2 regions of the Peptacetobacter sp. AB845 genome follow, and region 1 is predicted to be linked to the other one. Evidence: riboswitches for the same ligand, from Rfam matches in the RefSeq annotation. Region 1 holds a riboswitch; the other holds the start of a gene.
The links. A riboswitch is a leader RNA that binds a small molecule or an ion and turns the genes downstream of it on or off. The one in region 1 is predicted to bind lysine.

Region 2: another riboswitch for lysine. It lies ahead of ACK2WO_RS04250 (aspartate-semialdehyde dehydrogenase); the one in region 1 lies ahead of ACK2WO_RS09120 (aspartate kinase).

Annotation. Positions count from the first base shown of each region.
Region 1 is NZ_CP180001.1:1,926,016-1,931,478, reverse strand. It holds gene ACK2WO_RS09135 (hypothetical protein) at 1-525, shown strand, start outside; gene ACK2WO_RS09130 (CD3073 family putative ECF transporter S component) at 722-1,279, shown strand; gene ACK2WO_RS09125 (CD3072 family TudS-related putative desulfidase) at 1,501-2,052, shown strand; lysine riboswitch at 2,197-2,365, shown strand; gene ACK2WO_RS09120 (aspartate kinase) at 2,531-3,724, shown strand; gene lysA (diaminopimelate decarboxylase) at 3,755-5,047, shown strand.
Region 2 is NZ_CP180001.1:867,661-873,123, reverse strand. It holds gene ACK2WO_RS04260 (amidohydrolase) at 1-887, opposite strand, end outside; gene ACK2WO_RS04255 (L-serine ammonia-lyase) at 1,469-2,665, opposite strand; lysine riboswitch at 2,886-3,051, shown strand; gene ACK2WO_RS04250 (aspartate-semialdehyde dehydrogenase) at 3,279-4,283, shown strand; gene dapA (4-hydroxy-tetrahydrodipicolinate synthase) at 4,392-5,279, shown strand; gene dapB (4-hydroxy-tetrahydrodipicolinate reductase) at 5,441-5,463, shown strand, end outside.

The DNA.
Region 1 (5,463 bases):
TACGTATCATCATTAAAAGATAAGGCTGGACTTGTTAAGAGAGTCGTATTCGTATCTGTTGAGGACTACAACATAGTTGGAGTTGGACGGGATAAGGCAGAAGCAATGAAAAATTATAAAGATGCGTTAGAGTCTGGTGGAAGTGGTTTAGAAATAGATGAATCTGATGAGTTTGACAAAGAACTTGAAGGTACAGTTAAGAGAATTGCCGCAGATACTAAAAATGGTAATACTATATACTATCTGACTTTAGATACAGATGATGGCAATATATTCTATGCAACTTCTAAAATTTCTAAGGAATTACCTCTAACAAAAGAGGGAGATAAAATAAAAATTACTTTCTCTAAAGATGAAAAAGATGTAATAGAAATTGACGAATTCGATAACTACAATATAGGAAAAACTGTCGAAAAGAAAGAAGATTCTAAGGTTAAGGATAAAAAATCAGAAGATAAAAAACAAGAAGAAAATAAAACTAATAAAAAAGAAACTACAAACAAAGTAGAAACACAAGAAGAATAATATTTTTATGATAAGGCTATTGCGATTTTGCAGTAGCCTTTTTAAATTACAATTTACATTATAAAGTTAATAGAGTTATAGATTTAATCTATGAAGATTAAATGAGTATATAGTTATAATCTATTTTATTTTTTTAATAAAGTGTAATAAGATATTTAGTGGAATATAATAAAATAAAAATGGGGGGTATTTTTTTATGAATACTAAAAAATTGACATTTAGTGCTATGTGTGTTGTAGTAAACCTTGTATTAGGAACTGTTATGGGTATGATACAGATTCCTCTTCTATTCCTTGACACAATAGGTACTATACTTGGTGCAGTAGTTCTCGGACCATTATGGGGTGCTTTAATAGGTGGATGTAGTAACCTTGTATTAGGTGTTATATCAGACCCTACAAACATACCATTCGCAATAGTTAATATAGCTACAGGTCTTATAGTAGGATTTATGGCTAAAAAAGGAAACTTCGGTTATAAAAAAGCTATTATAACAGGTATTATACTTGCAGTAGTTTGTCCTATGATAGGAACACCTATATCAGTTTATATGTTTGGTGGACTTAGCGGAAGTGGAGCTGACTTATTAGTTGGAGCACTTTTACAGGCTGGACAGCAGATATTCACAGCAGCATTTATACCAAGAATATTAAGTAATATAGTAGATAAACCATTATCTTGTTTATTAGTTGTATTATTTATATCTAAAATGCCTAAGAATTTCCTTGCTCAGTTTAAATCACAGGAAAATTAATATTTAGAATGAAATTCATAAAATCCTAAATAAATATTTAAAAAAAGGGTTATCGTATATACATTAAAATATATTTTACGATAACTCTTTTTTATTGTGATTTTGTGAAGGAGTTTCAATCATTTAAAAATTTAGATGTAATAAATTAAAAAAGAGATGAATTTAAATATGATATAATTTTTATAAATGAAATATATTATAAATTAGGGGGAATATATAAAATGAAAGATATTATACTTGTATCTCATTGTATGCTTAACACTTTTTCTAAGGTAGAAAGTTTTGGAGAAGAAGAAGGAAGAGAAGAAGCTAGAAGAAAAGTAATGCAAACAATTATAGAAAATGGAATTGGGATAATACAGCTTCCATGTCCAGAGCTTATAATGTACGGAACAAAGAGATGGGGACATGTTAAAGACCAGTTTGACACACCTCACTTTAGAAATGTATGTAGATGTGAATTTGAAGTATATCTACAGCAGCTACAGGAATATATAAACAATGGCTATAATATAATAGGAATATTAGGGATAGATGGAAGTCCATCTTGTGGTGTAGACCTTACTTGTGTAGGAGATTGGAGAGGAGAAATAGGTAGCAACCCAAATCTTAGACAGACTATAGATAGTATAAAATATGTGAGAGAAAAAGGTGTACTTATAGACGAAATTTCAAAAATACTTTCTGAAAATGGAATAGAGTTAGAAATGTTCGGATTCCAGACTGAAACTGCAGACGATATATGTGAGAGAATAAAAAATTCTATAAAGTAAAAAAATATTAAAAAATATTGCTAAAAAATTTAAAATTTAGGTGTAATAAATAATTTTTACATAAATTTTAAAATTTTCAGAAAAAAAGTTGCAATATTGGAAATAATATGTTTTAATATACTTATCAAAAAAAACAGAATAATAAACCAAGGTAGAGGCGCTATTGTTCAATAGTATCTAAAGGAGTTGGCAGACGTTGAATTTAGAGAAAGGGGATATAGCCGAAGAAAGAATATATGGCGATAATTCTTTCTGGGCCTGTATATAATATATACTGGACTGTCGCTTTAATAAGTGTTGAGCTACAAGGTTACTTTGTATGAATACAGCGGTTCAAAGTTTCCTTTGAACCGTTTTTTTTATTTTGAATATTGAAGTAAAATTTGAATATTAAAGTAAAAGGCGATATATTTGGCAAAAGAATAGGGAATTTGCTAAAGGTAAGATTGAGTTTTATTATTCGCAAGGAGGTAAAAGAATGAGTGTAGTTGTACAGAAATACGGTGGAAGCTCTGTTGCCGATACTGATAAAATCAGAACAATAGCAGAGGGAATAATAGAAAGAAAGAAAACAGATTCTAATATAGTAGTAGTTGTTTCAGCTATGGGAAAAACTACTGATGGATATATAAATATGGCTAAGTCAGTAACAGATAAACCTTGTAAAAGAGAACTAGATGCTCTTTTATCTACTGGAGAAATGATTTCAGCATCAATGCTTGCCATAACATTAGAATCTTTAGGATGTAAAGCTATAAGCTACAATGCTTACCAGTTAGACATACATACAAGTGGAAATCATGGTAAATCATTAATAGATGATATAAATGTTGATAGAATACAGGAAAGTTTAGATGAGGGATATGTAGTAGTAGTTACTGGATTCCAGGGGATAAATGACGAAGGAGATATAACTACTCTAGGAAGAGGAGGATCAGATACTTCTGCTGTAGCATTAGCGGTTAAATTAAACGGAAAATGCGAAATATACACAGATGTAGATGGAGTATACTTCACAGATCCAAGAGCTTATGCAGATGCTAAAAAACTTGATGAAATAGAATATGAAGAAATGCTAGAACTTGCAAGCTTAGGTGCAAAAGTTATGCATTCAAGAAGTATAGAACTAGCTCAGAAATATGGAGTAGAAGTATATGTAGGACGTACATGTGGAACAGTAAAAGGAACATACATAAGAGGAGGAAAAAACATGAAATTAGAAGATAAAGTAATAACAGGAATAGCAACAAGTGATGCAGATAGCTCAATAACAATAAAAGAATTAGATATGGACAACGTATCAGCTCTATTTGAAGATATAGCAAATAAATCTATAAGTGTGGATATGATAAGCCAGACAGCTCCAATAGATGGAAAATTAAACGTATCATTTACTATACCAAAAGATGAAGTAGAAGAATGTATAGAATTAGCTAAAAAATACACTTCAGACGAAAATGTAGCTGTAGACAATGATATAACAAAATTCTCATTAGTTGGACTTGGAATGAAACACACTGCAGGGGTTGCTTCAAAGGTATTTAGAATATTCAAAGAAAACAACATAAGAGTAAAATTAATAACAACATCAGAAATCAGAATAACTTGTGCAATAAATACTTCGGATAAAGAAGTAGCTATACAGAAAATGTGCGAAGAGTTTAATGTATAAAAGAAATTGAAAGAAAGTAGGGAATAGGATATGAGACTTCATGGGAGTATGGAAATAAAAAATGACGAACTTTATATTGGTGGTGTAAATTGCCTAGATATGGTAAAAGAATACAAAACACCTCTTTATGTATTTGATGAGCAGCTTATAAGAGATAATTGTAGAGAATACAGAAAATATTTTAAAGCTGAAGAAAATGGAAATAGAGTGGCATATGCAGGTAAAGCATTTTTACCAGGATATATGTGTAGACTTATAAAAGAAGAAAAGATGTGTCTTGATGTAGTATCTGGTGGGGAATTATACACAGCTCATAAATCAGGATTCCCAATGGAGAACATATTCTTCCATGGAAACAATAAAACAAGAGAAGAAGTTGAGATGGGTGTAGAGTATGGAGTTGGAAAATTCGTAGTTGATAACTTCTATGAATTAGATTTATTAGAAGAAATTTGCGAAAGAGAAGATAAAGTACAGGAAATATACTTTAGAATAACTCCAGGAATAGAAGCTCACACTCATGAGTATATAAAAACAGGACAGATAGACTCAAAATTCGGATTTGCACTTGTAAATGGAGATTTATACAATGCAATCGAAAAGTTAAAAGAGTACAAAAGAATTAAATTAGTTGGACTTCATGCACATATAGGTTCTCAGATATTTGAACTTGAACCATTCCTTGATGAAGTAGATGTTATGATGAATCTTGTTAAGGAAATAAAAGAAAAATATGGAATAGAATTAACAGATGTAGACTTAGGTGGAGGAGTAGGTGTTTATTACACTGAAGAAGATAAACCAAGAGCTATAAAAGATTTCTGTGAATCTATAATTGAAAGAGCAGAAAAAACTTGTGCTGAGCTAGGTATGGAAGTTCCACACCTTGTTATAGAGCCAGGTAGATCTGTAATAGCAAATGCAGGAAGTACACTATACACAATAGGATCAATAAAAGAGATTAAGGATGTTAGAGTGTATGTAAGTGTTGATGGAGGTATGACTGATAATATCAGACCATCTCTATATCATGCGGGATATGAATGCAGCATTGTAAATAAGATGAATGGAGATACAGAAAATAGAGTTACTATTGCTGGAAAATGCTGCGAAAGTGGAGATATACTAATAAATAATGTTGCTATTTCAGAAATAGAAAGTGGCGATATTTTAATAACTACATCAACAGGGGCTTATGGATACTCAATGGCTTCAAACTACAATAAAATTCAGAAACCAGCAGTAATAGCTGTAAAAAATGGTGAAATAACACCAGTATGTAAAAGACAAACATTCGAAGATATACTTGCTTTAGAATTATAAAACTTAGGGCTGTTGTAAATTGCAACAGCCCTTTTTAGAATAATCTTTTATGTTTAGTGAATATAGAGTAGTAAAAACATAAGCTTACCAATCCTTTGTTATTATGCGAAGCATATGAGATATAGACAAACTTCTCTCCAGGCTTCGACGTGCGTGTAGGTAAACTATTTTTGTTGTAATTAAAACCCACGTCTGCAGATTGTCGAGAGAGTTTTGTCTATATGACTCATATGCTACATATTTACATTATTATTGGTAAGCTTTTATTTTTCCTACTCTATATAATACACTAAATTTATAGAAGATTATGGCTAATAAAAGAGGCTTGTTGAAAGTTTACAAGTAGCTCTAATTTTTTATAATTCTGAAGCTGCGTACATCGAGAGTAGGAGAATATAGTTATATGCTTTGAAGGA
Region 2 (5,463 bases), 1.1 Mb from region 1:
ACAAACTCCTGACAAAGCTCCGAATCGTTGTTTACAGGATGATAATCATCTCTAATAGTTACCTTAATCTCGCAATTAAATGCCTTTGAAAATCCGTCCGCAATTTCATAGAATCTATTCTTAATCTTTGAATACACCTCAGGTTTAAAGCATCTAATTGTCCCCTCAAGGTGAACGTGTTCGGCGATAATATTTCTTCTTGAACCACCTTCAACCTTGCCTATACTAACAACTGCATTGTCTGTTGGACTAACATTTCTCGAAACAATCGTCTGCATACTACTAACCAAAGATGCATAAATTGTAATCGCATCTATCCCAGCTTCTGGAGCAGAACCACCATGGCTACTCTTTCCGTAAATATCTATCTCAAAATCGCCAATTTGAGAAAGGAAATATCCTTCCCTAATACCGACTTTTCCTTCAGGAATCTCAGGATAAATATGAAGTCCATAAATCTGGTCAACTCCATAATGTTTCAAAATACCTTCTTTGACAAGATCCTCAGCCCCTCCAGGCCCTTCCTCTGCAGGCTGGAATATAAACACAAAATTATCATTTAACTTATCCCTATTAGTATTAACATATTCAACAAGCCCTAAAAGAATTGAAGTATGTCCATCGTGCCCACAAAGATGCTGCACACCGCACTCAGTCATAAGTCCGTCGATATCTGCTCTAAAAGCTATAGTTCTCTTTGCATCCTTCCCGCGAATAATCCCCGCAGTACCTGTTCCAAGCCACTCATCGTAGCCAACACCCAATTTATCTAAATACCCTCTAATATATTCAGAAGTCTTAAATTCCTCTCTACCAAGCTCTGCAACCTCGTGCAAAACCTCTCTATGATGCTTCATAACATCAGCTAAATATGAAAAATCTCTCAAAATCTCACCCCTCTATCTAAAAATACATTTTGCATAATCATATTTTCATAAAAAAATTTTTAATCAATTAGTTTTTAACTAATCAATTTCTAAGCAATAAAATTTTAATCAATCAAAAACCTTATATCTAAAATTCTTGCATACCTAAAACATAACTAAAAAACAATTTATTTATAGTATACATTAAACAAAAACAAATACAAGAAAAAAACAAAAAGATTTCAGAATTTTTTCAAAAAATAAAACTTACACACTCTATCTAAAATATAAATCTTACTTTCACATAAAAATAAATTTCGCCAACACAAACATAAATTTCTCAAACACAAACTTTTCCCTAACCTCTACCACTAAACCTATATCCCCTTTGTCACCGAGCGTCAAAAACACTTCTTCTCTTAATTAATTGTATAATCGTAAACTGTTGCAACTTTTGCTAAATGCTTCTCTTTTTGCTCGAATTTTATAAATAAATCGAACTCGACAATGCAACTTGATTGCCTGGAGAGGAGATTATTTATAAAATCCGAGTATAAAAAAAGAGACCATTGCAAAATTGCAACAGTCCCAAGATATACCAATTAGCAAGAGAAGAAGTGTTTAGCTAATCCTCCTTTAGCTGTTTCTTTATATTTATCATGCATGTCAAGTCCAGTTTCTTTCATTGTTTCAACAACCTGGTCTAATGAAACAGAATGTTCCCCATTTGTTATCATAGCATACTTAGCTGCATCAAAAGCTCTCTGTGCTGCCATAGCATTTCTTTCTATACAAGGTATCTGAACATATCCGTAAACTGGGTCGCAAGTCATACCTAAGTGGTGTTCAAGAGCTATCTCAGCTGCGTATTCTATATGGTCTATAGAACCACCCTGAAGATAAGCAACTGCTCCAGCTGCCATTGAACATGCAGCACCTACTTCACCCTGACATCCAACTTCTGCACCTGAAATAGACGCATTAGTTTTTATTATATTTCCTATTATACCAGCTACTATTATAGCTTCGTTTACCTGTTCATCGGTTAAATTCATGTAATCTTTCATAGCGAAGAATATACCTGGTAGAACACCTGCAGAACCACAAGTTGGTGCAGTTACTATTATATTCCCAGAAGCATTCTGTTCAGAAGCTGCTAGTGCATAAGCGTAAACTAATGTAGAGAAGTCGTTAGTTTTTTTGAAGTTTTCATAGAATACTCCTGCTCTTCTCTTTAAGTGTAATTTTCCTGGTATTACTTCATTAGTAGCTAATCCTTCTTCTATTGATTTTTTCATAGCTTCTCTTATTGTATTTATGTGATCCATTATGTCACTATCTTCATTTTCTAATGCAAAATCAACTAATGTTTTGTTATTGTCTTTACACCATTTTACTATCTCGTCCATAGTACTTAGAGGATATGTTTCTTTAACTGCAGAAGTATTTCTCTTTCCTTCTTCAGCAAGAGACCCACCACCTACTGAGAATACTTCCCACTGTGCAGTAGTGTTTCCGTCTTTATCAAGAGCTTCAAGTAACATCCCATTTGGATGGAAGTCTTTTATTATATCTTCTCTCCATACTATCTCAACTTTTTTAGGAGCTATTGTTTTTATTATTATATAGTCAGTTAAATGACCAGCACCAGTAGCTGCTAAACTTCCATAAAGTGTAGCTCTAAAGCTATCTGCATCTGGATTTTCGTTTTTAAATCTTTCTGCCGCTCTCTGTGGACCCATTGTATGTGAACTTGATGGTCCGTTCCCGATTTTATATAACTCTTTTAAAGTATCCATATTATTCCTCCGTATTAAATAATTATTTTTATGTTTTCTATCTTTCTTTATTATACCTAATTTTTTGCAAAAAATATCGGTTTCTTTTAAAAAATTTGACATTGCCATGAAGTTTTTTAAATCGAATTTTTCTTAATATTCTTATTTGTTGTGCAAATTGGTGTTGCAATTTTTACTAGAATGTATTATTATTGCTTTAAGAGTTTAATTTAATATCTATAACCTGCGTAGAGGCGCTGTTTTCATTAGTAATACGGGCTAGTTGGCAAACTTATCTTGTATAAAAGGGAAAATGGCCGAAGAAATTATCTGGGCACAGATTTTTTCTGGGGTAGTATAGAATATATACTGCACTGTCACTTGTTTAGTGTTGAGCTACAAGGTTTACTTTGCTATAAGAATTTATAGACGTACAAGGTATTCCTTTGTGCGTCTTTTGTGTATATAGAACTTTTTTGACTGTTATTTAACTTTCATGAATAAGAATGTTATTTAACTTTTACAAGTAATTTATACATAAAAATTAACGTAGACCTAATTATTTAGCTTTAAAAGTTTAAATTTGCAGATAGAATATTAAAAATAATGTATAATGTTTATGAGGTGATTTTTAATGAAAAAAGTAAATTTAGCAGTAGTTGGTGCTACTGGTATGGTAGGAAGAACATTCCTAAAAGTTTTAGAAGAAAGAGAATTCCCAATAAATGATTTATATCTTTTCTCTTCTTCAAAATCAGCAGGTAAAAAAATAACTTTCGCTGGAAAAGAATACACTGTTGAAGAATTAACTGAAGATTCATTTACTGGAAGAAACATAGATATCGCTTTATTCTCAGCTGGAGGTTCTACAAGTGGAAAATTCGCTCCAATAGCTGCAGCAAATGGCGCTTTAGTTGTAGACAACTCTAGTTTCTGGAGAATGGACCCAGAAGTTCCACTAGTTGTTCCTGAAGTAAATCCAGAAGCAATAAAAGAACACAAAAAAGGAATAATAGCTAACCCTAACTGTTCTACAATTCAGGCTATGTTACCATTAAAAGCATTACATGATAAATACACTATAAAAAGAATAGTATATTCTACATATCAGGCTGTTTCTGGTTCTGGTGTTAAAGGTGTTGAAGATTTAGAAGAAGGATCAAAAGGAAATCCAACAGGATTCTACCCACATCCAATAGCTTTCAACTGCCTTCCTCACATAGATTCATTCTTAGACAATGGATACACTAAAGAAGAAATGAAAATGGTCAACGAAACTAGAAAAATCCTTTGCGATGATTCTATAAGAATAACTGCTACTACTGTAAGAGTACCAGTTAAAAACGGACACAGTGAGTCTATAAACCTTGAATTCGAAAAAGATTTCGATTTAGACGAACTTGTAGCTACTTTAGCTGCTATGGAAAATGTTGTTGTTGTTGATAACCCAGCAGAAAACCTATACCCTACTGCAGCTGAATTCTCTGATAGAGATGAAGTATTCGTTGGTAGAATAAGAAGAGATTTCAGTGTTGATAGCGGTGTAAACCTATGGGTTGTAGCTGACAACATAAGAAAAGGTGCTGCTACTAATGCAGTTCAGATAGCTGAAAAAGCTATAGAAATGGAATTAGTTTAAAATTAATTTATAAATTAAACTATATTTTGAGAATGTTTAACATAATATTGTAAAATATTACAATACTATTAAATAATTATATTTTTTAAGAAAAGGGGTCGATCTCAAATGTTATTTAAAGGTTCTGCAGTTGCTCTTGTAACACCATTCACAAAAGATAATAAGGTAAACTTCGATAAATTAGCTGAACTTATCGAATATCATATAGAAAACAAAACTGACGCTATAGTTTCTTGCGGTACTACTGGTGAAGCTACTACAATGTCAGATGAAGAAATACTTTCTGTTTTAGAATTTACAGTTAAAAAAGTAAACGGAAGAATACCAGTTATAGCTGGAACAGGATCAAACAATACTATGCATTCTGTTGAATTAAGCCAGAAAGCCGAAGCTCTTGGTGTTGACGGATTATTAATAATAACTCCATATTACAACAAAGCTAACAAATCTGGTCTTAAAAAACATTTCGTAACAATAGCAGAAAGCGTTAATATACCAATAATCTTATACAACGTTCCTGGAAGAACTTGTATGAACATATCTCCAGCTTTAATAGCTGAACTTGCTCAGGTTCCTAATATAGTTGCTGTTAAAGAAGCTAGTGGAGATTTAGGACAGGTTGCTGAAATAGCAAGCTTAGTTCCAGAAGATTTCGCTATATACTCTGGAAACGACGATTCAATAGTTCCTCTATTATCATTAGGAGGACATGGGGTTATATCTGTTCTTGCTAACGTATGCCCTAGAGAAACTCACGATTTAGTTGAAAAATATCTTGAAGGAGATGTTGAAGGTTCAAGAAAAATACAGTTAGATTTAGACGCTCTAATCGCTGCATTATTCATAGAAGTAAATCCTATACCAGTTAAAACTGCTATGAATTTACTTGGATTTGAAGTTGGAGATTTAAGACTTCCACTTGATAATATGGACCCTGCTAATCTTGAAGTTCTTAAAAAAGAATTGATAAATGCAGGACTTAAAGTTCAGGCTTAGTAATTTGTAAATCATTGGATTGCAGAAGGTTGGATTTATATCTGATATTTTGCAATCCAATTTTAAATTTATGATATAAAATAATTTAAATAAAATATAAACTTAATCAAGTTTTTAATAATTATACTTGAAAGAATTAAGTTTTAAATTAGGAGGAAATTATGTTAAGAGTAATATCTACAGG